One region of the Chryseobacterium arthrosphaerae genome, then DNA from elsewhere that is predicted to be linked to it. Evidence: riboswitches for the same ligand, from Rfam matches in the RefSeq annotation. Region 1 holds a riboswitch; each other region holds the start of a gene.
The links. Region 1 has a riboswitch for cobalamin ahead of BBI00_RS10570 (acyl-CoA thioesterase). Riboswitches for the same ligand answer to the same signal wherever they lie in the genome.

Region 1 (7,490 bases):
TGAAATATTATCGCTCTTAAAACAAACCGCTAATTAAATCTACGATTTTCATTACGAATTCCATTGCAAATTGTATCATGATAAGGCTGTGTTTTTAGTTTATTGGTTATTATATTTTTAGCTTTACGAAATTAAAACAATTTTTTCACATAGAGAACTAAATATTGTTTTTTTTCACTTTTCTGAGAGAAGAAGGGTGTGAATTTCAAACGGTTGCCTTCCATCCACACCTTCTGCCACTCTCTGAAGTTAATTATTTAGTTTGTATGGAAATTTCGTTTTTTCCGTCTTTGATTTTGATGTCTACATCCTTGTTGATTTTTTTGATATCGGATGTTACAGAATCAATTACTTTCTTAGCCTGGTTGTTAGGCACTTTTTTACCGTTGATGATGATGCTGTCTTTATCATTGGAATCATATACAATGCTGGAACCGTTTACAGTGATCTTATTCTTTTCGATTCTGATTTTGTCTTCATTTTCATCTCTGTCCTGATCATCGTCATTAATGCCGTCACCATCAAGGTCTCCGTCCATATTGATTCTGTTCTTGTTCATAGAAATTACCCTTGCTTTCAATGGTACTACCAGTTCATAGTTTACTCTGTAATCTCTGAATCTGTGCTCATACGGATACTTTACGAAGTTGGGAAGCATCACTTTATTGTCAACAACTTCTACAGGAACGGTAAGCTGAATTGGGAAGTTATATCCGTTGCCTTCTTTTTTGATGATCAGATAAGGCGTTTTGATATCCGGTTTTCTTGTCACTTCTACAGAAACATAGTCTTCTTCATAAACGTTTCTCTTATCTGAATAAATATCATCGTTATAGGCTTTGTAGTTCTGCGGGATGCTTACCTGTTTCATATCTACGTATACCGTATCAGAAGTTGTGTTGATCGCTATATTTTCAGTATCCTCCTTACTTCCTCTGTAGATCATGTTTTTCTTGGCCATGCTGATACCGAAGTATGTTCCAAGCCCGATCAGAAGAAGAAACAGACCTCCGACTACCCATCCGATGTTTCTCAGCTTTGTTTTTGGAGAGAAAATCTTGATGCTTAATAAGCTGAAGAGAATTGCAGGAATTAAGCTTCCGATCACCATCATGGCTGCCAGTACTTTATCCAGTCCCTGATCATCCATATAGAATCTGATCTCATTAGCTCCCGGGAAGTCCGTATCCATTCCGAAAAGCCCGAATAATACAAATACTCCTATAATACTTCCTACTGCCATCAATACGAAGATTCCGCCTACAATATATTTCAGTATATTCCATACTCCGCTTCCTGCGTTATTGATGTAAGGTTTGTTTTCGTTGTATATTTCTCCGACCCTCTGAGTAGATTCATTGGCAAACTGTACCAATTTATTAGACTCATTCTTAAGATTGTCGAAGTTCATAGGCTTTCCCTGCATTTTCAGGAAATCTGCTGCGGTTTCAGCTTTTGGAAGTACGATCCAAAGGATTACATATAGAAGTCCGATCAATGAAGAGGAAATGGCTGCCGTGAAAATTCCCAGAACGAAAACTCCAAGCCAGATGGCTCTCATGGCAGTAATGTCCATTCCAACGTATTGCGCTAAACCGGCACATACCCCTGCGATTTTTTGTTTTTCAGGATCACGGAACAGCTGTTTTTTGTCTGAATAGTTGGTTCCTGAATGGGTATTTTTAGTTGTGTTTTTTTCAGAAAAATAAGCTTCTTCCTGTTCTTCTATTTTCTCAGGCGTTCCGATCTGTGCGATTACTTTTTCTACATCCGTATCGTTGATCACTTCACGTTTTCCAAGAGAGTCTTTGAAGATCTCCACCATTCTTATTTCTATGTCATGCATTACCTCATCTGCCTCCGAAACATCCAGTGAGCTTCTAAGAGCGTTCAGGTAATCGCTGAGCTTTATATATGCGTGTTCTTCTATTGTAAAAGAAAAACCTGCGAGTCCTATTGAGAGTGTCTTGTTCATAGCTTTGTTTTTTAATTTTGTTGGGTGATTTGGTTGACTGAGGCTGTCAGTTCATTCCACGTATTGAGAAGTTCATCCAGGAAAAGTTTTCCTTTTTCTGTGATCTGATAATATTTTCTGGGTGGTCCTCCGGTAGATTCTTCCCATCTGTAGGAGAGAAACTCTCCGTTTTTAAGTCTTGTAAGAAGAGGGTAGAGGGTCCCTTCCACTACATCCAGTTTTCCTTTTTTCAGTTCATCAATCAGATCGGAAACATACATTTCACGGTTATTGATGAGACTTAGAATACAGAATTCCAGAATTCCTTTTCGCATTTGCGCTTTGGTATTTTCAGTATTCATCTTTGATAAGTTTTGTTAATTAAGGTTTATAGTTAGAAAAATGCCCCTAGCTAGTTGAGCGTATTCTAATTTTACATTACAAAGATATGTAAATAAAATGGTATTATGCAATACAAAGTAGTGAAATTTTTAAAATAAAATTATTAATCATTTGACAATCAGTATTATAAATTTTTAATTGAAAATTAATAAAAACAAAATCAAGTGCATTTTTTTGAAATTTGACTTGAATTGGGTTGAATAAGGAGGAAAATGTGTGGTGTTTTTAATGGTATTTGTGTCTGAACAGGTTTTAGCTAAAGCCAATGGAAGATTTTTATCGGTTGAGGATGGGCTGAAGCCTATTCCTATTGAATTTCAGAGACCCAAACGATAAGTAGACCAAGACCTCTTTGGAGGAAATGAATAGTAAAATATGAAACCGGAATTTTGAGATCGGTATTATGATTCGTATTTTTGTTATGAATTTTAAAAAACACTTCCAATCCATTTACTATTACTATGAATCTATTGAATAAGTTTAAGAATCTTTCGGCTTTCGTTGTTCTGGGGCCTTTGTGCTTTGCGCAATACCAGTTTGAAGTCAAAAATATCTCGAAAAATTATAGTGCTGTCATTCATTCTGAAAATTGTTATGATAGCAGATGTACAGGCAAAGGAACCGTAGAGTTGTTTAATAACAGCAATACCAGGGTACAGACCTTTGTATCTGATGACCTGGTAATAGACCTAAAGCCTGATCAAAAGCCAAAACCCGGAAAAATGATGGAGCTGGCCAAAGACCAGAGCGCTATTATCATCGATGATTTTAATTTTGACGGTACCGAAGATATAGCCTTAAGGAACGGAAATATGGGGAACTATCACAGTGCTTCTTATGATGTATATGTGTTCAACAGTACCAGAATGAGCTTTGTAAAAAGTAAAGAACTTACGGAACTTGCATCAAACGGATTTGATTTTTTTGGTGTTGACTCCCAACGCAAACGTCTGACTACTTTCGGAAAATCCGGTTGCTGTGATCTTTTTACTACAGAATACGCCGTAATCCCGAATAAAGGACTGGATAAAGTTTTTGAAAAAGAAGTGGATATGACCAATGAAGACCGTGTAAAAGTGATCACAAAAGAAAAAATAAAGAATAAATGGGTAACCAAAACCAGGATTTACTCATCAGAAGAATATAATAAACTAAAGTAAGATGAAGATACAGAAAGAGATTGATTTTATTCTGGCCGTAGATGCCCTGAAGAACGTGCAAAGAAGAAATTATAATGCAGATGACACCAGAAGAGAGAATACGGCTGAACACTCATGGCAGATCATTATCCTGGCACAGATCCTTTATCCTTATGCTAAAAACCGGGCAGATATCGATCTTTTAAGGGTGATCAGAATGCTTTCTATTCATGATCTGGTAGAAATTGAAGCAGGAGATACATTCCTTTTTGATGAAAAAGCCATGGTAGGAAAGTTTGAGCGTGAAAAAGCCTCAGCACAAAAGATCTTCGGAATCCTGGATGAGCCTCTACGCACAGAATTCTTTAATCTGTGGCTTGAATTTGAAGAAGAAAAAACACCGGATGCTATTTTTGCCTGTTCCATTGACAGGATCATGCCGTTTATCCTGAACTCCCATACCTCAGGAAAAAGCTGGACAGAAGCTGGCGTTACCGAAAAACAAATCAGAAATATGCTTGAAAATGCCATTACCAGAGCTTCCGATGAAATGGGAGAGGCTTTTGAGTTGTTGCTGAACAGAAGCCTGGAAACTGAAAAGGTTTTGAAGTAATACTTTTAAATCGTAGAAATAATAGATTCGGGCGGCCAAAGGCCGCCCGAATCTATTTATAAAATCTGAATTGGTTTTTTGAATTCATCGATGGCAACAAAAGTAAAGTCACCTACAATAGCCTTTTCTCTTTCATAGGAATACATCTGCTCTGTATAGATCTCTACACTTACTTTCATACTGGTCTTTCCAACGTATGAAACTCTTCCGATCAGTTCTACAATCGTTCCGGCAGGAATAGGTTTTTTAAAATCGATCTTGTCACTGCTTACGGTTACTACTCTCTTTCTTGCAAAACGGGTAGCTGCAATAAAGGCTACTTCATCCATCAGCTGCATGGCTGTACCTCCGAAAAGAGTATCATAATGGTTGGTAGTGTTTGGGAAAACCGCTTTAAAAATTCTGGTTTCGGCAGCTTCAATTCTTTCTTCTGTAGTCATATTTCATTATTAATTAAAGCGAAATGAAATCATATTAAAACAACAGAATAATGACAGGAACCTTAGAAATTCCTGAAACAATCCATCAGATCAATAAAACTTCAGATCGCGAAAGTTTCTTGTTTAAGAAAAAGGCAGGTCTCCTGACTTGTAACATCTTTTATCTCCTTCCCATGCCTCGCACAGTGGATCTTTTGATAAAGATTTCAGTTACTTACAGTTGCGCGACAGTCCGTGATTTTCACACGGTTCCCTTTTAATCTGCGGCTAGGCAGAACCAGTTTCTGTGATGAATAAGCGTTAAACTTTTCGGGGGCAAAAATAATGAATTTATTCCGGATTATGGTAAATAATCTGGCTGATCACTCTTCCTTTCTTGATGGTCCACAGGGTAGTATATCTGTTTTCCCCGGTACCATTGATCATATAAAGAAAAATATTATCATTGTCTAGGGCGGTTACTCCTACGTTTTCAAAATCCATAGTCGGCTGAAACATATTCTTGATCGCTTCTCTTACGAAAACCGAACCTCTTCCCGGCTGTTGTACCCGGATCGATTTGATCTCTGTCATTCCTTCAGGAAGATCGTTCCCTATTCCCCACGGCTTTACTTTATCGATGGTAAGAAGTTTGCCGTCTGCATCTTTTTCTTTCTTACGATAACCGGCATTGGAAGGGTAAACATCAATTACTACTTTGCTTCTCTGGGCTGTAGGGACTTTCGGGTCCGAGTTGTCTGTGAAGATCAGTGACCTTCCGTTCTTGGATTTTGATGGAGTATAGGCAGGAAGCTGATCGATATAAGCAATACGTTCTTTATTCACCATTCCTTCCCTGTCAAGGGTTTCATAGCGTACAAACGGCTTGTCTTCATCCTGTTTTTCAGGATATTTGATCCAGATCCATTCCGTTTCTCCGGGAGCAGGCTTTACATAAACAAATACATCTCCTTTACGCATACGGATTTTATCTACAATTTTTCTGTAGTTATCTTTATGTACCCGTACATTGGCATATCCTTCTTCGGCTTTTACAACTCCAAAAGGAACTTTATTCTGGCCTTTAACGAAGGCTAGGGACAAAAAACTGAATGCGGACAGATAAAATGCTTTGTTGATGAAAGTCATTGTGAAAATTTTTTGATCCCCAAATATATAAATTAAATGCGGAAGAGAATGATCTTGCCGTACTTCCTGCTATCTTTTTTATTTGCTTTCTGTATCAGGTTTCTGTATTTTGTTTTGGCGCCCCATAGATAGCTTCCGGATCATTTTTCAGGAAATAGGAAAATACTCCGAAGAAAAGAAGAATGGCCAGAAAAAGGACGGCCCCTAAATAAAATGCAGTTCCAAAACCATAACTGATCGTCACTCCGCCTCCTAATCCCATTCCGATTTTATTGTTTCCAAGTCCCTCCATTTTGGATTGAAAGGTCCAGTAAAATATTAGAAAAGAAAGAAGCCCTATCAGAGAAAATACAATATGATACAGGTATTTTTTTCTGACACTTTTTATCAGCTGAACAATAATTCCTGCAATGGCAGCCAGAAATGCAATGATGATAAGAGGGCTGGGAGGAATATTTTCATTGTCTTTTTTATCCCGGGATTCATTCAGCGGGGAATATTCACTGTCTGTATCTGATGACTGATCTGCGGAATCATTCCCGAATGCAGAACCAAAAGGGGAGTTCTTTTTCAGGTTTTCTTTCATCCGTTTACTCATGTCTTTTTTAGAAACTCCCGTTACCAGATCTGTTCCTTTGAGAGACATCAGAGTGGTATCACCACATTTTATCAGAAAAAAAGGAAAGAAAAAACACAGGATGATCACCGTATAACTTGGTATCGGCAAAAGATCTGAAAGTACTTTTAATGGTTTCATAAATTATAGTTTTCTTTAAAAATAAGAAAAATATCAGATAAATATAAAAAGAGAGCACGTATCAGTACTCTCTCTTTGTTTATTTGCGTTCATGTAATTTTAAAATCACTTAAATTCTCTCAAGTTCATCTGCATCAATCGTCGTCTTAAAGGTTCCGTAATTGACAATCACCTTGTTTCTGGAGATCTTTTCAATAGTTCCTACACTGGTGCTTCCGGTGATGCGTACACGCTGACCTATTTTCATCCATACGGCACGGTCGCTTTTACGTTTCTCTTCAAGCTTTTCATTGGTTTCGGCAATTTTTTCAATGACCTCTTCCTTTTTAAGCTGTTGGGTGATCTTTCTTTTTACGACCTGAAGGCGTTTGGATTCATCTTTGTCAGCCCCAAGCTTTCTGAATTTCTCCTGTTCCAGCAGTTTTACGAAGTCTTTCACAACATCTTTTCTAGACTTTCCTTTGGTATAGCTGTCGATGAAAGCTTCGATTTTGTTTCCGAACTGAAGCTTACGGTGTTCTTCTTCATACAGTTTCTGGAAATTAAACAGTTTCTGCTGAAGCTGGTCGTTCAGTTTCTGAAGGTTATCACGCTTATCTTCTACAGACTCTTTTCTTTCAGCAAGATCGGATTTCAGTTTTTCAACCTCGAACTTTTCCTGCTGCAGCTTTACAATCGTTTTATCCAGGTTCACAATATCATGTTCCACCTTTTTCTTGGCAGAATGAATGATAAACCTCGGGATTTTGTTCTTCTCAGCTACTTCAAAAGTAAATGAACTTCCTGCCTGTCCTACTTCCAGCTTATACATCGGCTCCAGCGTCTCTTCATTGAAAAGCATTGCTGCATTCTGAGCATTGGGAAGCTGTTCTATTACCAGTTTTATATTGGTGTAGTGCGTGGTGATAATGGCAAAACTCTTTTTATCATAGAAAAACTCCATGAAGCTTTCTGCCAAAGCCCCGCCCAATTCCGGATCGGAACCGGTTCCAAATTCATCAATCAGCAGAAGGGTGTCTGAATCTGCCTCACGAATGATCCCGGACATTTTCTTCAA
Region 2 (7,490 bases), 140 kb from region 1:
CTTCTGAGATCCTGTTGGAAAACCTTCGTCCTTCCGCTTTACAAAACAAAGGAACTGCCAATGGCCATGAAATTTCCGTAGAAACCATCGGAAAACTTATTGTGGGCCATAATTATCATCACCTGAATATTATTGAGGAGAGGTATTTATCGAAATTGGGGTTCATGTAATAAATGGGTTAAAGCCCATTTCTATTGAATAAAGCAAATGTCTTCAATATTTCAATCGGAAAACATTAATAGGAACGGGCTTTAGCCCGTTTTTCTAAAAACATATGTTCCGTTGGCTTTAGCCCAAACCTATTACAACACCATCGTATTTATAACGCATTTTTTTGTCTAAAATTCACAGATTATCTACCTTTACCCAGCGATTTGAATGGTATAAAAATATGGAACACATTATCGAGATATTACAATCCGGCGGAACGATTCTTTACCCTACAGATACGATCTGGGGAATTGGTTGTGATGCTACCAATATAGAAGCAGTCAATAAAATTTTTGACATCAAGAAGCGTGAAAAGAACAAATCCATGATCATTCTCGTAGAGTCTGAGAAAAGACTTCAGGATCTGGTAGATGTTCCTGAAATGGCATGGGAAATCATTGACCTGAGTGAAAAGCCGGTAACTATTGTTTACGAAAATCCAAGAGGTCTGCCTAAAGAACTTCTTGCAGAAGACGGAAGCATTGGAATCCGTCTTGTGAAAAATGATTTCTGTAAAAAACTGATTTCCAAACTGAACAGACCTCTGGTTTCTACTTCGGCTAATTTCAGTGGGGAAAAAAGTCCGTTGAAGTTTTCTGATATTTCAGAAGAAATGGTAAAACTTGTAGATTATGCTGTGGAAGAAGACAGGGAAAAAGTTTCGAAATATTCAGGTTCTTCGGTAATTAAAATATGGAGTGATAACAGGATAAAGGTTCTCAGAGAATAAGAATTCTGTATCAGTCTGTTTATTTTTCGGAGTCTTGCCTGGTTATATCGGCAGGATTTCTTTTTTTTAGTTTTATCTTTGCACATTCAACTCATAAAAATATATGCTATGAATCATCAGGATTTTGCTCAACTATGGGTCAATGCATGGAATTCTCATGATTTGGAGAATATCCTTTCTCATTATTCTGAAGATATTGAAATCACGACTCCTATGATAGCCCTGGCTACAGGAGGTAAAGAAAGCTCTCTGCAGGGGAAGGAAGCGGTTCGTGAATACTGGAAAAAGGCGCTGGATAAATTTCCGGATCTTCGTTTTGAACTGATCCATTCCACAGCAGGTGTAGATTCCGTGGCATTATTTTATAAATCTATTATGGATAAGCATGCCGTAGAGGTGATGTTTTTTGATGAGGAAGGGAAAATTAACAGAATGTATGCTCATTATGATTAATGAGCTGCAAGGGTAGAAATTGACACTATTATTAACGATGAAAATTAATCTTAACCAAAATAAAAATTTAAAACTTTTCAAAATCATTTCTGAAGCTGCGGAAAGGAACAATCAGTCTGTATATATTGTAGGCGGGTACGTTCGTGATCTCCTGATGAAAAGGAAAGCATCTACAGATATCGATTTTGTGACGGAACAAAGCGGTATTGAGCTGGCTCAGAATGTCGCTCAGGATATCGATCCCAAATTAAAGGTTTCCATTTTCAAAACCTATGGAACAGCCATGATCAAATATAAAGATCTTGAACTGGAGTTTGTAGGGGCCAGAAAGGAAAGTTATACGGAAAACAGCAGAAAACCCGAAGTGGAAGGCGGCAGCCTGGAGGACGATCAGAAGAGAAGGGATTTCACCATCAATGCAATGGCTATCTCTTTAAATAAAGATAATTTCGGTGACCTCATCGACCCTTTCAATGGGATTAAAGACCTCGAAAAAGAGATTTTGAGAACACCTCTTGAGCCTGCCCAGACGTACTCTGATGATCCGTTAAGGATGATGAGAGCCGTACGTTTTGCTTCTACTTTACATTTCACTATTGAAGAAGGATCTCTGCAAGCGATCAAACAGGAAGCAGAAAGAATCAAGATTGTTTCTATGGAAAGGATCATGGTAGAATTTAATAAGATCATGATGTCTTCAAAGCCTTCTGTCGGTTTAAAGCTGATGGAGCAAACGGGACTTCTGAAACTGGTGATTCCTGAACTGATCGAACTAAAAGGTGTAGAAGAGGTTGAAGGACAGACCCATAAAGACAACTTCTACCATACGCTGGAAGTTGTTGACAATATTTCTGAAAATACGGATAATCTTTGGCTTCGCTGGGCTGCACTGCTTCATGATATTGGAAAAGCTCCTACGAAAAAGTTTGTAGAAGGGACAGGCTGGACTTTCCACGGGCACGAATTTCTGGGCTCAAAAATGGTAAAAGCTCTTTTCCAGCGCCTGAAACTGCCATTGGGAAGTGACATGAAATATGTTCAGAAAATGGTAAAGCTTTCCTCCCGTCCTATCGCTCTGATTACGGATGATGCCTCGGATTCTGCATTAAGAAGGCTTTTATTTGATGCCGGAGAAAATCTTGAGGATCTTTTTACTCTTTGCAAGGCTGATATTACAACCAAAAACTCTAAAAAGCAGGAAAAGTTCAAAAAGAATTTTGAATATGTAGCGGTAAAGATCAAAGAAGTGGAAGAAAAGGACCAGGTGAGGAATTTCCAGCCCCCTATCACCGGAGAGGAGATTATGACCATGTTTAATCTTAAACCGGGCCGTGAAATCGGAATTCTGAAAGAGAAAGTAAAGGAAGCAATTCTGGAAGGTGAGATTCCTAATGAAAAGAAAGAAGCTACGAAATTTGTGATTGCTGAAGCAGAAAAACTGGGATTAACAATTTAATCTTTATTGAATATAATAATAGCCCGGCGGGATGTTCCATCCCGCCGGGCTATTTGTTTCTAGTAGAAACAAAGCCGGCCGGTTTCGAAGAAACCGGCCGGAAAAAAACACAAATGATGAAAAAAAATAAAAAATTATATATCGCCTAAGCGTTGTTTTTAATTTTTATAGAATCCATTAGTTCCGATTCCTGCAGTGAAATTTCTTAATAAATTACCGTTAACAGCATCATAAACATTTACTTTACCATCTGTTGTATAGTTTGCATCCGCTGCAAAAATTTTACCGTCAATTACATTAAATCCATAAACATCACCTACAGCCGTTGCAACAGGTTTTACCGGAATAGTTGAAGATCCGATAGTCATTGCATAGATCTTATTTGTATTGGTGATAAAATAAAATCTATCATTATCAGCGCTAAGCTTTTGTACTTTTGGTATTGCCGTCAAAGTTGTTGTTTCATAAGTTCCATTGGCGGTGTTAATTTTATAAATGAATGAATTAGTATCACCCGAAACCAGTACATAAGCATTTCCTTTATATGAAATAAGGTCTCTGATAATTCCTTCATTGGGAAGATTTACTGTTTGGCTGATTACATTTGTAGAAGGATTTACAATAGTAACAGTATATCCCGTTGGAATCGCATTCCAGTTGGCATCGTAGCCTACACCATCGGATTGTACTACAATGCTGCCATTTGCTTCAACTACTTTTTCAGCAGCATTTGTAAGATCAATACTTTTTACGAAAGAGTTATCTGAAATATTATAAATATTAAGTTTTCTCTTATGTGTATCAAAATTACTATTAGTTACATAATATTGTTTTCCTGAAAAAGCAATATATCTTGCTCCGTCAAGGTTTGAGGTTACAGTAGTCTGCTTCTTGAATGTATAGCGATCTACAATGTCAATTTTATTCGGGATATTAGAAACCAAATAAGCACGGTCTCCATTGAAACCTATACTTTGAAGTACCTTCCCTAATGGCTCATTATTATTATTTACGCCATAGATCTTATTAAATACCGTTGCAAGATTATTGCTGATATAAGAAACTTCAGAAGTTGTCGTTGTAAACCCACCTTCGTTGGAAATAATCACTCCGGAGTCAAATCTAAGTGTTCCGTCAATTGTTTCTTCAAAACTACTGTCAGTGCTACATGAAACGTTGAAAAGTAACATGGAAGCAGCTACAAGAGATAAAATTTTTCTAATATTCATATGTAAATTAATTTATTCTAAAAATTGATATTTAAATTGATACTGTAATTTCTTTTAGGTAACGGATAAGAAAGCATTGTATAATATGTTTCATTAAGAATATTATTAACTTTAAATCCTATCGTATAATTTTTAAAAACAGTTGCTTCTACCCCGGCATTCAGTACAAAATAGGGAGTGAGAGCATAAGCTTTTGTCTCATTAGAGTCGGTATAAGTTGATCCGTTAAACATCCCCTGCACATATAATTTCATAAAATCATAATGATAATCTATATTTCCGGTAAATTTATGTAAGGGAACATACATCAATTGCTTTTGAATATCGAGATCTGTTGACCTGGTATAGGAATATCCCAGATTAGATTTCAAAATATGCTTTCCAAACTGTTTTTCTAATTCCAACTGAGTTTCCAGTCCATATGCTTCCACTCTATTAGTATTGGAAGCAGCATAATATCCGGCAGGAGTTTGGAGCCAACGGATCATATCCTGAATTTTCATATAATAAGGAGCTACAGAAAGTTTAAAGACTCCCATTTTAAAAAGGTTTCTCAACTCAAATTGATAAGAGGTTTCAGGTTTTAAATCTTTATTTCCTCCCAGAGCCCAATACAAATCATTAAATGAAGGCGCTCTGAAATTTCTTGAAACATTTAATTCCAGCTCATACCATTTTGCTGTATTCCATTTTCCTGAGAAAGAAAATAAAGTTGGCGAACTTATGTCTTCAACAAAATCTTTTTTAATTCCAGCTTCAAAACGTAAATCCTTTGTTGGGAAATAACGAAGTAAGGCCGAAACAGCCCCTGCATTCCTACTAATATCTCCAATTCCTGAACTCCCCTCTCCTTTTCCTTTATTGGTCTGAAATTCACCAATAATATTGATATTCCATTTTGAATTTAGAAAATAATTGAAATCGTTTTTTAAAATATAGTTTTTTCCTGTTCCTCCACTACTTGCAGGCTTGCCAAGAGTACCAAAATATTGAAAATTCTCTTCTGTGTAAGCAGCCCTGAATGAATTACTGAATTTTGTATTATTCCAATCCCATGAAACAAGACTCCGAAGATTCTGAGTTTCATACTTTGTTTTATTTTCCAGATCTCCGAAATGAACAGGATAATGTTGTTTTCCATCAAAAATCTCTGATATCCAGGAAACCTGATGTTTCGGAGCTATCTTATAGGCAACTGCTATATTAATATTAGTATTATAATACTGTCCATTATCATTGTTATAAATTTTTCTGTAATCTTCCTCAACTGTATAATCGTTTTTACTTATCGAGTGATTTCCCGAAACCTTAAAACTGAACTTATCATTACTGTAAGAACCTTTCACAAAGTTATTATAGGTATTAAAAGATGCTACCTCAGAAAATAGGGCCCCGTGAAAACCTTTATTAAAATCAAGGGTATTATTGAGGTGAATACTCCCGCCAATGGCTCCGCTGCCGTAGATAACACTCCCTCCGCCAGCTTTTATTCCGATCTGGTCATAGCCGAACGCAGCAATATTATTGATATCTCCCTGTCCTAAAAAATTAGAGTTGATATTAATGCCGTTCCATACAAAAGCAGTCTGCTGAGCAGTAGTTCCTCTGAAAGATGGAGAAGAAACCGCTCCACGGCCATTTTCTTTAATATAAACCTGAGATTGAAATCTGAGAAGTTCGGAAAGGTTGGTTGAGTTTTTTTCAACTTCTTCTGCTGAGATGGTTTTTACAGGATGAAAGAGCTTCACTCTGCTCATCTGATTGTCGAAAACATAAATAGTATCTATGGTCTTCTCCTGTGCTAAAAGAAAACAGCCATAAGACGAAAAAAACAGTACTAAAGATCTTTTTATACCCATATTCTTTTACTTTTCCTCCGAAAGCAATATGTTTTTTAAATTATAATTCCGGCAGGTCTCCTGACTTTCGCTTTCTGCACCTTCCCGTTTTCACAGTGGTTTTTTACAGAAATTTTTATTGCGATCTACAGTTGCGGGGACAGTCCGGGAGTTACACCCGATTCCCTTTTCATTCCAAAATACTGGAAACCAAAATTTTTGCAAAGATAGTTTTTTATATGTATTGGACAAAAACCAGACATATCGCCCAAAGCACTATGTTTTTCCGACATATATACAAAAGAGCAGCTGCTCTCATTACTGAAAACAGCTGTTCATACCACTACTTGTATTTAATATGAAATTATTTTTTGATGAATTTATAAGTCTGCTGTTTTCCTCTTTTTACCGAATATTGAAGAATATAATCCCCATTGGATAAAGATGATACATCAATACGGTCTTCTACAGCATCATATGATTTTACTTTTTGTCCTGCCATATTATATATTTCCGCCTTTTCAATTTTTTCTGTTCCCTTGAAATACAGGATATCAGCAACAGGATTAGGATAAATACTTATTGTATTTTTATCTTTTAATAGTTCTTTGGTAGACAGGTAGCTGGTAAGATCCAGATAAAAAGCAACCATCTGATTGGAAGAATCGGTCCCCATACCTGCAATTTTCTTTCCGTCCTGGGAAATGGCAAGAGGCAGCCCCATCGTTACCCCGTTGGTATTAATACCTAATCCTACTGCATAATCATTAAGATTAATACGTCCGCTTTCCGATGTCCAGATAAAACCTTCTCCTGACATTGGCGGTGCTCCGAATGCCCTGTAATAGCCAATGACTTTTGTACCGTCTGCAGAAATTCCTGTAGCGCCTCCTTTGAAGAAGAATGAGGCATTGGGATGCGTTATATAAGTAAGCCCGTTTGTAGCATTCCAGACATAGGGATTAGGGTTTCCGGCTCCTATAATCGTGTTTCCGTCCGCAGAAATGCCCCCTGCTTCACCTACGTTATTCCCGTTACCATCTGTAATGAAGGTCTCGGCTCCATCTACCCATTTTGCACCGCTTCTTGTTCCTGTTGGTTCATCCTGCCATCCTACAATCACCATTCCGTTGGCACTTATGGCATTTGCCCTTGAACTTCTTCCCGGTACTATACTTCCCAGGTCTACCATTCCGCCGGTTTCATCCCATTTCACGGCATGTGCATTGGCTGCAGTAAGAAAGCCCAGCCCTACAATCGTATTTCCGTCCGTTGACATTCCCCATGTAGAGCTTACACTCCCATCCCAGCCGGTAGGTACAAGGCCTCCCCTGTTTACCCATGTGGAAGTTGCTATATCATAAGTTGATATTTCATTAAATCCTGTTGCGGTATTGGTAACTGAAGAGGCTATTTTCTTTCCGTCATTAGAAACAACGGTTCTTCCTGCAGCCGGATATCCGTTGGAGATCATTCCTATCTGTTCAAGTCCTCCGGCGGCAGTCCATTTATATATTCCGCCGGCACTGGTATGCATACTCACGATTCCACTGTCAGAAACTGAGCCTACATTA
Region 3 (7,490 bases), 2.1 Mb from region 1:
CGGATGTTTCGGCGATGCGATCAAATTCACACCATGGCAGAGCTTTTTCAAAGATGTGGCTCTTTTAGCAGGGCTTATCCTTCTGTTTGTAATGTATAGAAAAGAGTTCCGTAAAAAGGACGAATACGGAGTGAGCAGAAAAGAGTCTTCCAGCAAATTGAAATATGCTCTTCTGGGTATTTTTTCATTGGTCATGATTTACATTATGGCTCAGGGCATTATGCATGAACCGATCATTGATTTCCGTGATTACAAAATAGGAACCGACATCAGAGGAGAAAAGCTGAAAATAAGTAAAAACCCTTCTGAATATAAGACCTTTTATTCTCTGAAAAATCAGAAAACCGGGGAAGTTATCAGAATCAATCAGGATGATTATATCAAAGAAACAAAATACTGGGAAGAAGGATCGCCATGGAAAATTGAAGAAGGAAAAAATGAATCTGTACTGACGAAAGAAGGTTACAAATCTGAGATCGTAAAATTTAAAATTGAAAATCCTTCAGGAATGGAACTTACGGAAGAGATCATTAATGCGCCAAAAGCCGTATTGGTTTTTTCCTACCATCCAAAAGAGGTTCCGGCTGAACTGCTTCAAAAAGTGGAGGCCAAAGTAAACACGCAGAAAGGAGCATTAATCTATGGAATTTCTACAGACCCGAATACTTTTAAAACAATCAAAAATGCCATGATGGACGGAACTGCCATCAAAACAATAGCAAGAAGCAACCCGTTTGTTCTGATCCTGGAAAAGGGTAAAATCATTGACAAGCAGCCTGCTAAAGATTACGTTAAATAATACCGGAACAAAGGCCGGAATATCAATATCAATCCACAGAGCTGATCATCAACGTTAAACACTAAACTTAATTATAATACTTATGCAAAAATCAAATAAATCAATCGCCGGTTATCACTTACTAATGATCCTTTCTTCTGTAGACGGAGAGTTTGCTCCTGAGGAAGGAATGCTTGTACAGCAATATCTGGCCGATGAATTCCCGTTCAGGATGAATCTTGACAATGAGCTTGAAACCCTGGCTCTTTTACAGCCTGAAGAATGGAAAGACCATTTTGAGTTTCATGCAAGATGCTTCCACGAAGATTCTACCGAAGATGAGCGTGTAAAATTTGCAGAATTTGCAAAATCGCTGATCAAAGCAGATCATAAGGTAACGGATGAAGAGCATACATTTTACATTCTTCTTAAAAACCTATGGGGTTTGTCATAAAACCTCAATTCTAATAAAAAAACCATGAAAAAAATTTATCTAGGATTATTAGTAATGAGTGCATCTACATTTCAGTCTCAGCAATTTCCAAACCTGAAGGCTCCTGTTGCAGAAAAGCAGGAACACATTAGAGAAATCCACGGCGATAAGGTCAATGATCCTTATTACTGGATGATTGATTATTTTAAAAAAGGAAAAGACTCTACCAAAGTCGTTGACTATTTAAAGGCCGAAAATTCCTATTGGGAAGGTATGATGAAAGATACTGAACCTTTCAGAGAGAAGCTGTTCCAGGAAATGAAGGCCAGAATCAAGGAAAAGGATGAGTCTGTGCCTGTTTTCAAAAACGGTTATCATTACTACAGCCGTACAGAAGCAGGAAAACAGTATTTTAAATATTGTAGAAAAAAAGGCAGCCTTACTGCTCCGGAAGAAGTACTTCTGGATGTAGACAAGATGGCGGAAGGACATCCTTATTATGCCGCAGCAGGCTTCAGCATAAGCCCTGACAATACTAAAATGATCTACGGAGTGGATGATGTTTCGAGAAGGCAGTACAAGCTATTCTTAAAAGATCTTTCTACCGGAAAAACAACTGATCTCGGGATAAAAAATACAACAGGTTCTGCAACATGGGCCAACGATAACAAAACAATTTTCTATACCTCCAAAAATCCTGAAACCCTTTTAACGGAAAAGATCTTCAGACATACACTGGGAACAGATTCCGCAAAAGATGTTCTGGTATATGAGGAAAAGGATAAAACCAACTATATTGGTGTAGGAAAGACCAAAAACAACAAGTTTATCCTGATCGAATCCAGTGCTACCACTTCTTCTGAAACAAGGTATCTGGATGCCAATGATCCCAATGGAAACTTCAAAGTTTTCCAGCCCAGAATAAAGAACGTATTGTATAACGTGACTTCTCTGGAAGATAAATTTTTGGTAACGACCAATAAGGATGCCCTCAACTTCAAAGTGGTGGAGGTTCCTTTGGATAAAACCGGCATCGAAAACTGGAAAGATTTTATCCCGCACAGAAAAGATGTGCTGATGGAGGATGTTTCTGCATTCAAAAACTATCTTGTTTTCAGCGAAAGACAGAACGGACTGACCCAGCTGGTGATCTATGACAGACAAACAGGAAAAAAAGAGTTCCTGAAGTTTGATGAAGCCGCTTATACGGTTTATCCGTCAGCAAATCCTGAATACAATACTGATAATTTCCGTTTCGGATATACTTCCATGATTACTCCAGGTTCTCAGTATGAACAGGATTTAAAGACCGGAAAAAGAACATTATTAAAGCAGCAGGAAGTTCTGGGAGGGTATCAGAAAGACGATTATACCACTGAAAGGCTTTTTGCCACTGCAAAGGACGGTACCAGAATTCCGATTTCCATTGTTTATAAAAAAGGGTTTAAAAAGGATGGTAAAAATCCATTGCTTCTTTATGCATACGGCTCCTACGGAAGTTCTATGGATGCAACTTTCAGCAGTAACAGGCTGAGTCTTCTCGACAGAGGTTTTGCCTATGCTATTGCTCATATCCGTGGCGGACAGGAAATGGGCAGACAATGGTATGAGGACGGTAAAATGATGAAAAAGAAAAATACGTTTACCGATTTCATTGATGCCGGAGAATATCTGGTAAAAGAAAAATATACCTCTCCAAAGCATCTGTATGCCCAGGGAGGAAGTGCCGGCGGATTACTGATGGGTGCCATAGCCAATATGAGCCCTGAGCTGTGGAACGGAGTGATCTCTCAGGTACCTTTCGTAGATGTTGTCAATACCATGCTGGATACAAGTATTCCGCTTACGACCAATGAATATGACGAATGGGGAAATCCGAATAATAAAGAGGCCTATTTCTATATGAAATCTTATTCGCCCTACGAAAATATAGAAAAGAAAAACTATCCTAACCTACTGGTAACAACAGGTCTTCATGATTCTCAGGTACAGTATTTCGAGCCTGCAAAATGGGTGGCGAAACTGAGAGATATGAAAACGGATAAAAATGTATTATTGCTAAAAACCGATATGGACTACGGTCATGGCGGTGCTTCCGGAAGGTTTGATTACCTGAAGGATATCGCATTGGTATATGCATTCATGTTTAAACTGGAAGGAATTAATAAATAATCTATGAAAAAATTACTTGTTTTATCCCTGTTTTCTATAGCAGCAGGGTTAACAGCTCAAAAAAAGGAATATGATCCAAAAGTCATGGGATGTTACAAAGGCTCTGAAGTCAATCAGCAGATGGAAGGAGTTTCAAAATATTGGGTATCATGCAGGCTGGAAAAAGGTAAAAGCATTCTGATGTTTGTTGCCATCAACGCAGACGGCAGTGTGGTACAGGAAACGGAAAACGGCAGCTGGTGGACTCAAAACGGGAAATATTATGAACTTCATAAAACAGATAATGTGACAGACATTTATAATTATGAAGTACTGGCTAATGGTGATGTGAAATTTCAATCTGTCGAAATGATGGGAAAAAAGGACAACACCTATGTTTTTACTGACACAAAAATAAACGAAGATTAAATAAGAAATAATTATGAGAAGAAAAATAGTTGCAGGCAACTGGAAAATGAACAAAAATGTAATTGATGCACAACAATTGATGATTCAGTTACTAAGCTATAAAAACAACACTTCTACCAACTGCGAGGTTTGGATCGCTCCCCCGTCTCTGTATCTGATGATGGCCAAAGATATCTTTGAAAAGGATGAGATCGGAGTATTTTCCCAGGATATGAGCGAGCATGAAAGCGGTGCTTACACCGGAGAAATTTCTGCAGATATGTTAGAGTCTATCGACGCAACAGGTTCACTGATCGGTCACTCTGAGAGAAGACAATACCACGGTGAAACAGATGCCCAGTGTAACAAAAAGATTAAGCTGGCATTGGATAAGGGGCTTATTCCTGTCTATTGTAACGGGGAAACTCTTGATCAAAGAAAGGCCGGACAGCACCTTGAAGTGGTAAAAAGCCAGACAGAAGAAGCTCTTTTCACTCTTTCTGCTGAAGAGATCAGAAAAGTGGTAATCGCCTACGAACCGGTTTGGGCTATCGGAACCGGAGAAACGGCAACACCGGAGCAGGCTCAGGAAATTCATGCACACATCAGAAATATTATTGCGGCAAAATACGGTCAGGAAACGGCAGATGAAGTTTCAATCCTTTACGGTGGATCTGTAAAGCCGGACAATGCAAAAGAGATCTTCTCCCAGCCTGATATTGACGGAGGGCTTATTGGAGGTGCTGCTTTAAAATTAGAAGACTTCTCGAAGATCATTGAAGCTTTTAACTCATAAAGACTTTCCATCGGATGAACATAAAAAGATTCAGTATAATATTCTTCGGACTTCTTTTATTTGATTTGATTTATGTCTTTATCTATGATCAGTTTATGATAGGTTTAAAGCCTGAGTTCCTGAATTATCCATTGGCCCTGATCAAGGTTCTGGCGCTATTTCCGGCAGTTCTGTTTAATAAATCGCTGCCCTTCTATGCTCTTATCCCCACTTATCAGGCGATATTGATATTTATAGGGAACGTTTTGGTACAGGCATTTTTAATGTACAGATTCCTCTTTGGAGGAGTAAGAAATAAAAAAGACTATCAATAAAAAACGGCGGAATCTTCGATTCCGCCGTTTCCGTTAAAAAAATCTAATTATTGAATATCGACTACATACATTGTTCCTTTATCCACCTTTCCTGTTTTAGGCAGAATTTTTGCTTTGGGATTTCCGTTTCCATCATCTACAACTCCGAAATCATCATCATTGAAAACCGCCAGTTTATTGTTTCCTAAATAAACAATTCCTTCAAATTTATCATGCTCATACCCTAACTTTTTAACCAGATCCACGGCCAGGGTTTTGGAAACAGGTTTTATTCCGGCATTGGTAATTTCATCCCATGAGCATTGCTCCAGAGCCTTTCCGTTTATTTCTTTTCCGTTCACAGCATTGATGTCAGTCCCGTTTACATCTGTGGCATTGGCAAGGTTGATTCTGTATACTTTTTTGATTCCTCCCTGTGAACCGAAATTTCCATCCCTTTCGATCACTAAAAATTCAGTATTGCTCAGTGCGGTAATATCACAAACGGAATCGGAAGCTCCACCATCCTGTTTATATAGAAACTGTCTGGTCTGCCCGGTACTGATATCAAATGTCACAATTCTTATCAGGGTTGTATTGGTTGCCAACGCTTTAGTAGGGACAAACATCATCGATTGCATGGTACCTACCAGGGTTTTTCCATCCGGTGTCATACAAAGACCTTCCATTCCTCTGTTGGCTCTTCTTTTGGCTAAAACTGCAGGTAATTTTCTCGGGCCTGTATTTACCCCAACCGGACTTATTCTTTCCAGTTCAATCCCGTCAGCATTGTAATGTACAATATGAGGGCCATATTCGTCAGAAACCCAGAATGTACCATCCGGTGCAGCAACAATACTTTCACTGTCCAATCCGTATTTATCCGTACCCAGAACATTTCCGGAAGCATCATAAGGAACTTCTCCTGTACTGCCCATTCCCACAGGGTTCGGAAGCCCAGTAATAGGCTGTCCTCCCGGGTTTTTAAGTTTAATATATTTAATAACCTCCACATTCCCGTCTGCATTGATCTTAAAATGCATAATGGTTGGCGTGAAATTGGGTGTCAGGAATTTTTTTCCGTTCAGATAATCAGTATTCGGGCCACGGTCTGTAATCACATAAAATTCTCCTTTTCGGGTAGGATGTGCCGCCGCTCCTGAACCAAACCCACCATTGATCACGTCTACTCCATTGATTGTTGCCAATTTGGTAAAAGGAAATTCCTGGGGAAGTCTTGAGTAATTGATATCAGTATCCGGATTGTTTACCGTATCATTGTCGTTACATGATGCCAATGCAGCCAGCATCAAAACAGATAAAAGTAACTTTTTCATATTTTCTTTTATGGCTGCGAAAGTATAAATTGATTATAAACTGATCTTGAATACAATGATAATTGTACTTTAACAATAGAGCCTGCAAAATGAATTCAACATCAACAATAATAACCGGTATCAGAATCCGGAAATAAAAACACAATATCAAATTCCTTATTAATTTAAAAAATACAGCACTATAAATGCTTATTATAATTTTCTACAACAGGAAACGGATCAATAATTCACAAAAGGAGTACCAAAAATTTATATGATATATTTGCGGCGTTTTAAGGTTGAACACTGTTCATTAATAGGGAATCAAGTGAGAATATTATTCAATTCTTGAGCTGTACCCGCAACTGTAAACCGTTTCACCTCTAGCATTTTTGCCACTGGATCAATTTCCGGGAAGGCTGCTAAAGGATGTGAGCCAGGAGACCTGCCTTAGGACACTGTTTAAAATCCGGGGAACAAAGACAGGTTCTTTTTTCTGCCATAAGTTTCGGGAATAAAACTTTAATTTAATAATATCATGAGAAAAATCTATTTTTTTTTCTTACTGCTTTGTATGCAGTTGTTGTCGGCCCAGTTTACAGAAAACGACATTAAATTCTGGGTAGGAACCGGTTCTAAAAAGGCTTATTTCATTGCCGATTTCAATGACGATACAACCCCCAATTCTTATGCATGGGGATATCGCTTTGATGCTGATAATTTAAAAGCAGAAGATATGATGAATGCTATTATATCAGCAGAACCTAACATGGAAGCTGATATTTTATCAGGGTTTCTCTACAGCTTCAAATACAACCACCATACTCCAGGTACTAATGATTCCTGGATACCCTGGATAGGTTCAGATGCAGAAAATATGTCGAATAACAATAATGGTGCAGGTTATGTTGATTTAATAGACGGATTATGGTTTGGTATTAAATATGGTCTGGATGATATGGATATTCCCCCATCCACCCCTGTCCCTGCCTATAGTTCCCAATGGTATACCTCATCTCAGATCACCAACTGGATCGGAACCGGAACTCATAAAAGCCTTGTCGTTATTGATTTCGGGACAGATAATGCTAACGGCAATGCGCATTCTTTCGTTTTTGGGATCAAATACAACGGTACATTAACCGCTGAGCAGGCTCTACAGTTAATTCAGGCCCAGGCTCCGTATTTTAATTTTACCACAGCTAACAGTCAAATTTCCACCCTGTCATTAAACAGCTTTACCGGAAATTCTTCAGGAACTGACAGCTGGAAAGTATACAAAGGAAAAGATTTATCAAGCTGGCAAACGAAGGAT
Region 4 (7,490 bases), 1.5 Mb from region 1:
CATATTGTGACCAGTACACTGTCATAGGTACCGGCCGTGATACATCCCCAAAAATCACAGGAGGTTTTACACAACGGCTTCCGTAGCTCTGTACCCAGCCGTTTTTAGTAAATGTAAACCCTTCCAGTTGTTCCCCAAAATATTCCACCATATCATTGCGTTCAAACTCTCCGTGAACCAGCACATCAATTCCTATATCTTCCTGCCAGCGGATGGTTCTTTGGGTTTCTTCTTTCAGTAATGCATCATATTGTACTGCCGTAAGGTCTCCTTTTTTAAATTGAGCCCTCCAGCTTCTTACTTCTGCAGTCTGCGGAAATGATCCGATGGTGGTGGTAGGAAACAAAGGAAGCTGTAATGTTTTTTGCTGCTCTTCCTTACGGATTTTAAAAGTATTTTTCCTTTGGGTATCTTCCTTGGTGACAGCCTGAGCTCTTTGTTTTACCTGATCATTATGAATAAGGGAAGATGTTTTTCTTCCTTCAACTGCCTTTTTATTGTCTTCAAAATCTGTAAGACTGTTTTCATTATCTGTACCCGCAGCTAGTGCTTTAAGGGTAACAACTTCTTTTACTTTCTGTTTTGCAAAAGCCAGCCAGTTTTTAATTTCAGGATTAAGGGCTGTCTCTGCATCCAGATCACAGGGTGAATGAAGCAGAGAACAGGATGGAGCAATGAAAACTCTTTCAGAGCCAAGTTTCTCAATGGCTTTTGTAATGAAGCGCAAAGACTTTTCATAATCATTCTTCCAGATATTTCTTCCGTCCACAAGACCTAGTGAAAGGCTTAGATTTTCAGGAATGATCTTCAATATTTCTTCCAGTTGCTCAGGATTTCTTACCAGATCTATATGCAATACCTCTACCGGAAGTGAAACGGCAAGAGACCGGTTGTCTTTTAATCCGTCAAAATAAGTAGCAATAATAAGCTTTAGCTTAGGGAATTTTTTTCTTATCTCCGCATACACCAGCTGATAGGTTTGTTTTGCTTTCTCCGTCAGATCCAGTGCTAAAAACGGTTCATCCAGCTGAATCCACTCAGCGCCCTGTTCCTGAAGTCTTGTAAGGATTTCAATATACACAGGAAGAAGGTTTTCTGCCAGATCCAGCTTATCAAACCCCTCCTCTTTTTCTTTTCCCAAAAGAAGATAGGAAACAGGTCCTATGATCACAGGTTTTGCATTGATTCCAGCCTGTCTGGCCCCGGCAAATTCATTGAATATTTTATCCGAACTCAGTTTAAACTTTTGGTTTTTGTAAAACTCAGGAACAATATAATGGTAATTAGTGTCAAACCATTTGGTCATTTCCATTGCTGTGATATCCAATCCGTCTTTTTGATACCCTCTTGCCATGGCAAAGTAAAGATCCAGCTCTGTATTGTTTTTCTTAAGCACTACTTCATGGTAACGGGATGGCACGGCCCCTACAATGAGGCTCATGTCCAGTACCTGATCATAATATGAAAAGTCATTACATGGGATAAGATCTATCCCGGCCTCCTTTTGGATATTCCAGTTGTGGTTACAGATCGTTCTTCCTGCAGCAAGAAGTTCTTCCAAAACAATTTTGCCGGACCAATACTGTTCGCAGGCTTTTTTAAGTTCTCTTTTGCTACCAATACGCGGATAGCCCAGAATGTGAGTTTGCATTTTTTTAAACTTTTTAATTAAACTTAACGATAAAGTTCTTTGAAATGCTTCGTAGTACTTCTGCGGAAATCTATGGAAAACAATAATATACTGAATGCTGCAGATTCTTACAAAAAGAAAATGCATCCGATATATCATCTGTATGACCCAAAGCTTCAGACCGCGAAAGCACTGTCAATTCAGTAAAGGCAGGTCTCCTGGCTTGCAGCGGTTTTCCGTCATCCTTCCCGCTTTTCGCAGTGGATATCTTTGGACGGAAACCTTTGGCATGCTGCTTACAGTTGCGCGACAGCTCATGATTTTCACATGATTCCCTATTAATTTACCTTAAGTAAAACCTCTCCTGTTTGATGAAGTAGATAAAGAACGGTTTCTTTTACGAACACTCAGCAGCATTAATAAAAGATTTTAATTTTGTGTAAAATTAACTATACAGAATAAACAAACAATAAAATACAGTAAATTAAGCAAATAAAACTTAAAATAATAATTTAAAAAGAATATAATTCTGTACATTTGATTGATTTTATAATGTAAAAGAATAATATTCTGTGGAACAACTCGATGATAAAGACCTGCAGCTGCTCAGACTGCTTCAAAAAAATGCAAAACTTACCGTGAAAGAACTCGCCAGAGAGGTAAGCCTTTCCCCATCTCCTGTTTTTGAAAGGGTAAAAAGACTCGAACAGGAAGGCTATGTAAAAAGATATGCTGCTGTTTTAGATGCTGAGAAGCTTAACCGTGGATTCACCGTTTTCTGCCAGATCAAATTAAAGATCCATGACCGTTCTGTGGGATATGATTTTGTAAAAGAAATCCTGGAAATCGAAGAGGTTGCTGAATGCTATAATATTTCCGGGGATTTTGATTTTCTGCTTAAAGTTCAGGTCCGGGATATGAAACATTATCAGGATTTTGTGTTCAATAAACTGGGATCAGTAGATTCCATCGGGAGTACACACAGTACATTTGTCATGGCCGAAGTCAAAAACAACCATGGGCTGACCATATAAAATCTCTGATTATATTTTTTAAACACCCTGTTTTAGCTTTATTCTTCAATCTATTTCCGGAAGGTAGCGGTATTGCTTCGGATTTAACAACAGAGATTTTGTAACTCAACATCATCACAATGATTTTAGTATATTTGATAAAAAACGAAAGTCTACAAAAACTATAAGAGATGACATCCCCGATTTCAAATAAGATAACCCCCTTTCGTTTTCCTTTGAATACAGGAAAGTTATTCATGATACTTTCCGGAATCATTATTGTCATTACAACTATAAATATGTTTCAGGATTTCTGGGAGGCCAAGAGAAGCGGCTATAGTTTTCATTTCAGCGAATCATTGTTGTTTAAGATCGTTTGGATCCTCTACATTCCCATAATAATGGTTCTATATCAAAAGTTGAAATCTGAAACGCATATAAGCTATACAAAAACAGCACTATTCATCATATTACCGATTACGGTGCATCTTATAATGCTTCCTTTTATTGCAACTATTTTGTCTCTCTTTTTTTATCAGGGCAGATATGATCTTTTTAAATTCTTTTCTTACACCCTCACCCACGACTTTTCTATAGCCGTTCTTATCTATGCAGGATTTGTTCTAGGTTATCAATATCTCCCGGTCCGGAAACCTAATGCTGTGTATACAGAAAAAGCCACAGTCTCTCCTACATTCGTTATCCATAATGGAAAAGATAATGTGATCATCCATACGGAAGACATTATACAGATCACTTCTGCCACTCCTTATGTTTCTATTCACCTTGAAAACAAAAGGTATCTGCATTCTGAAACGTTGAAATCAATGCTTGAACAATTGGATGATCAGATCTTTATCCGTGTACACAAATCCGCTGTAGTTAATTTTTCCAAAATACGCTCATTCAAATCCCGTCTGAATGGCGATTATGATCTGCAGATGACAGATGGTACTCTGGTAAGATTGAGCAGGACCTATACTTCTGAATTCAAAAAACGCTTTACGACAGGGACCTCAGGTCAGCTTACCAATTCATCAGGATAAAACATTTTATTTTTACAACCTTTTTTCAGTCCATAATTTCGCAAATACATTCACATAAAAAACATGACAAGCTATGGACTTAAAAAAACAAAGTATTTCTTTCTGGATTCTACTGACGATATCAGGTTTAACATCCTGCCAAGGTCAGACCAAAAAAAATATAGGAGGACCTTGTGAAGGCTGTGAAGCGATCTATGAGTACCAAAATAAAACATTGACTCCCGTAGATACACTTCCAAAATTCATGCAAAACAAACCCCAGCTAAAGGTAACCGGAACTGTTTTCAAAAAAGACGGAAAAACACCGGCAGAAAATGTCATTGTATACATTTATCACACCAATAGACAAGGAATTTATGAAACCAGAGGCAATGAAACAGGCTGGGCAAAACGGCATGGATTTTTCCGGGGTTGGGTAAAGACCGGAAAAAACGGGCAATATACATTTTATACCTTCAGGCCTGCTGCTTATCCTGACGGCAGTGAACCTGAGCACATCCATATCACCATCAAAGAACCGGATAAAAATGAATACTATCTGGATGAATACCTGTTTGATGATGATCCTTCCCTGAAAAAAGCCATGAGAAAAAAACAACCCGGAAGAGGAGGCTCAGGAATCGTAAAGCCTTATATGCAAGATGGGCTTATGACCATCAGAAGAGATATCATTCTGGGTAAAAACATTCCTGATTATCCATAAGACAGAAAAGCAGATCAATTCATGCTTATTTTTAACGACTACGGCAAAGGATTCCCTTTTTGCAAGGCCTCTTATCGGGAAAAAATAATGTAAATTTGCTTATCCTATCCACAAAGGATAGTTTTTTTAGCTTAAAAAAATGAAAAAAACAGCACTTTCTTTATTGGCCTTCATCATACACATGACCTGCCAGGCACAAAATTTCGATCTTATTCCATTAGGTATTTATGGCGGAGAACAGGAAGATAACCTATCTGCGTATTTAGTAGGAGCCCCCAAAGACAATACATTTATCTGCCTTGATGCAGGTACAGTGAATACCGGCATAAGAAAAGCCATTCAGATGAACAGCCTCAGCGGGCCGGAAGAAACGGTTTTGAAAGATCAGATCAAAGGTTATTTTATCTCACATGGCCATCTGGATCATTTGTCAGGCCTTATTATCAATTCTCCTGCTGATTCTAAAAAGGACATTTTTGCCATCTCACCGGTGATTCAAATTTTACAAAATCATTATTTCATTACAGATATCTGGATCAATTTTGCTGACCAGGGTCAAAAACCGATGCTGGGAAAATATCATTATAATGAGCTTAAAGAAGGAACAGAGATCCCGGCGCCCCAAACCCCGTTTTTTATAACCGGCTATGAACTGAGCCACGTAAATCCCTATAAAAGCAGTGCTGCCCTTGTCAGAAGGGATGACCATTACCTTCTTTACCTGGGCGATACAGGAGCTGACAGGATTGAGAAGTCTGAACAGCTCAATAAACTCTGGGAACGCATTGCTCCTTTGGTGAAGAAGAAGCAATTGAACACCATACTGATAGAAGTATCATTCCCGAACAGCCAGCCGGAACATCTTTTGTTTGGCCACCTTACGCCCAATCTCTTATTGGAAGAACTGGAAAAACTCAAAGAAAAAACGGGACAAAAAAATCTACAGGGGCTGAATATTGTAGTTACCCACAGAAAACCGACGAAGGATAATCCGGAGATTATAAAAAAAGAACTCCTGGAAAACAATCCATTAAAGGTTAATTACATCTTCCCTGAACAGGGTAAAAAAATTAGTTTACCTTAATAAAGATCAAAAGATGGGGCAAGAATTTGCCTCATCTTTCATTATCTGCCTGTTATTACTGAAAATATACTGGCAGCTTTCGCAAGATAGTATGCGATACCCCACATGAAATTGAATTCAGTCTACTATTTTGAGCATCTTTATTTAAATTTTCACAGTTAGCAAACATAGTATTTAAGTAACTGAAAGTTAGGTTTTAGCATTAAGCTTTTTCTTCTTATACTGCTGTAAACCCTGATGACAACTGAAAAAAAATCAATTTTATTGAAAAAATATTTTGTCAGTATTAAAAATGTTTCTATATTTGCACCACTGAAAACAACGGTACTACCGGAGTTTAAGGAGAGTTGGCAGAGTGGTCGATTGCGGCAGTCTTGAAAACTGTTGACTGTAACAGGTCCGGGGGTTCGAATCCCTCACTCTCCGCAAGTTGTGAAAACGGAAGTTTTCAAAAAACAACAAAAAATATATAAATCCTGCAAAATCAATGATTTGCAGGATTTTTTTGTTTATAGTAATTGCTAAAATTATCAGAAATACCCTAAAAGTTTGTGCCCAATTCATACTAATCAGAATTTTGATACATAAGCGTATAATTCTTCTTCTGGAGTAAGATTTAGCTTTTTTCTAAGACGATATTTCTTTGCATCCACAGATCGGATGGTAGAATTAGTAAAAACTGCAATTTGTTTCGTGTCAAAATTCATTTTTAAATATGCGCATAATCTAATGTCAGCAGTAGATAGTTTTGGAAACTTTTCGGTTATATTTATTATAAAATGAGGGTATATTTCCTGGAATTTTGTATAAAAAGCTTGTTCATTTTTTGTAGCAAGATCTGTAAGCTGATTCAGCTGTTCTATAGTTGTATATGATAAAATATTTTGTTTTTGATTTTCTTTTTCAGTAATTACCATTATCTCTGATTTGGATGCTTCTACTATATCTTGCTTAGGTACAATCATAAGTGTGATCAGCAATAAACATACTCCAAAAATACTGTAGTCAAAGGAATCAAACCTTCGGTAATCTTTATTTGGAAGATTTTTTATTTTATTTATTACTTTTTTTGTTTCGAAATTCAAACTGTCATTGATTTTCTTGTAATTATCATGTTGATGAAGAGCTTTTTGATAATCTTTTAATGCCTCATAAGCTTTTGATACCATTGGATAGATATTTTTTAACTCATCATTTTGATTGTATTTTTTTGCAAGAAAAACAGACTTATTAAAATAATCTAGTGCCAGCTCGTGTTGATGCTCTTTCATCGAAATTATTCCTAATGCTTTGTATATTTTTACCAGAGTCGCTTTATCTGGACTATTAATAAGATTTTCTTCGGCATTAAGAATATATTTTTTAGCATCTTTTACATTTCCTTTATATAATAAAATATGGCCTATTACAGTGGCTGTTGCTGAAAGGTATTTTTTTTTATCTGGATTTGAACTTTTAATATTGGAAGCATAGTGATACGCTTTGTTGGCATAGGACAGCATTGAATCAGTATCTGATTTATAAGCTTCGTAATAAGAGGCCATAGTAGAACTAATATTCATTAAAGACTTGTATTTCTGATCATTGTCAATAATATCTGAAGCAATTTCTGCTGCTTTTTTTAATTCATATTTTGCGAGATTATATTTGCCTATTTTAATATACATCCATGCTCTGTATCTTAATGCTCTGCTTAGAATATAATTATTATCCAGCTCTGTAGCCAGCCTGATGGCCTCATCTACTTTTTCGTATATACCATTGATATTGTTCGTGTTATAATATATTTCCAGAAACTTAATTAGCGATTCTAAACGTCCTCCGTCATATCCCAGGTCCTTTGAAAGATAATAAGCTTCGGTAATTAATCTCAGCATTTCTTTATCTCCTAAATTTGAATATGCATTTTTATTGTTTGCTATATTGATCAGGCTATCAATTTGCTGCCGGGACGGATCTTTAGCATTCACGATTACTATCATGAATGAAAACATTAAAGCAAAAAATTTCATAA

Region 2: it holds a riboswitch for cobalamin, as region 1 does, so the genes downstream of both, BBI00_RS11275 (TonB-dependent receptor plug domain-containing protein) here and BBI00_RS10570 (acyl-CoA thioesterase) in region 1, are expected to answer to the same signal.
Region 3: it holds a riboswitch for cobalamin, as region 1 does, so the genes downstream of both, BBI00_RS01260 (T9SS type A sorting domain-containing protein) here and BBI00_RS10570 (acyl-CoA thioesterase) in region 1, are expected to answer to the same signal.
Region 4: it holds a riboswitch for cobalamin, as region 1 does, so the genes downstream of both, metE (5-methyltetrahydropteroyltriglutamate--homocysteine S-methyltransferase) here and BBI00_RS10570 (acyl-CoA thioesterase) in region 1, are expected to answer to the same signal.

Annotation. Positions count from the first base shown of each region.
Region 1 covers NZ_MAYG01000001.1:2,357,769-2,365,258, reverse strand. Annotated here, with positions in the region: gene BBI00_RS10590 (PspC domain-containing protein) at 254-1,975, opposite strand; gene BBI00_RS10585 (PadR family transcriptional regulator) at 1,987-2,316, opposite strand; gene BBI00_RS10580 (XAC2610-related protein) at 2,818-3,516, shown strand; gene BBI00_RS10575 (HD domain-containing protein) at 3,518-4,108, shown strand; gene BBI00_RS10570 (acyl-CoA thioesterase) at 4,165-4,548, opposite strand; cobalamin riboswitch at 4,665-4,845, opposite strand; gene BBI00_RS10565 (hypothetical protein) at 4,879-5,676, opposite strand; gene BBI00_RS10560 (hypothetical protein) at 5,771-6,433, opposite strand; gene BBI00_RS10555 (endonuclease MutS2) at 6,543-7,490, opposite strand, start outside.
Region 2 covers NZ_MAYG01000001.1:2,502,455-2,509,944, forward strand. Annotated here, with positions in the region: gene BBI00_RS11250 (DinB family protein) at 1-170, shown strand, start outside; gene BBI00_RS11255 (L-threonylcarbamoyladenylate synthase) at 392-940, shown strand; gene BBI00_RS11260 (nuclear transport factor 2 family protein) at 1,049-1,393, shown strand; gene BBI00_RS11265 (CCA tRNA nucleotidyltransferase) at 1,431-2,849, shown strand; gene BBI00_RS11270 (hypothetical protein) at 3,008-4,078, opposite strand; gene BBI00_RS11275 (TonB-dependent receptor plug domain-containing protein) at 4,096-5,937, opposite strand; cobalamin riboswitch at 5,971-6,146, opposite strand; gene BBI00_RS11280 (T9SS type A sorting domain-containing protein) at 6,281-7,490, opposite strand, start outside.
Region 3 covers NZ_MAYG01000001.1:277,939-285,428, reverse strand. Annotated here, with positions in the region: gene BBI00_RS01295 (BT_3928 family protein) at 1-799, shown strand, start outside; gene BBI00_RS01290 (TerB family tellurite resistance protein) at 882-1,232, shown strand; gene BBI00_RS01285 (S9 family peptidase) at 1,257-3,383, shown strand; gene BBI00_RS01280 (hypothetical protein) at 3,387-3,791, shown strand; gene tpiA (triose-phosphate isomerase) at 3,805-4,566, shown strand; gene BBI00_RS01270 (hypothetical protein) at 4,581-4,880, shown strand; gene BBI00_RS01265 (esterase-like activity of phytase family protein) at 4,928-6,196, opposite strand; cobalamin riboswitch at 6,455-6,642, shown strand; gene BBI00_RS01260 (T9SS type A sorting domain-containing protein) at 6,714-7,490, shown strand, end outside.
Region 4 covers NZ_MAYG01000001.1:823,441-830,930, reverse strand. Annotated here, with positions in the region: gene metE (5-methyltetrahydropteroyltriglutamate--homocysteine S-methyltransferase) at 1-1,651, opposite strand, end outside; cobalamin riboswitch at 1,822-2,008, opposite strand; gene BBI00_RS03665 (Lrp/AsnC family transcriptional regulator) at 2,203-2,664, shown strand; gene BBI00_RS03655 (LytTR family DNA-binding domain-containing protein) at 2,901-3,689, shown strand; gene BBI00_RS03650 (dioxygenase family protein) at 3,763-4,392, shown strand; gene BBI00_RS03645 (MBL fold metallo-hydrolase) at 4,532-5,476, shown strand; tRNA gene BBI00_RS03640 (tRNA-Ser) at 5,818-5,902, shown strand; gene BBI00_RS03635 (helix-turn-helix transcriptional regulator) at 6,046-7,488, opposite strand.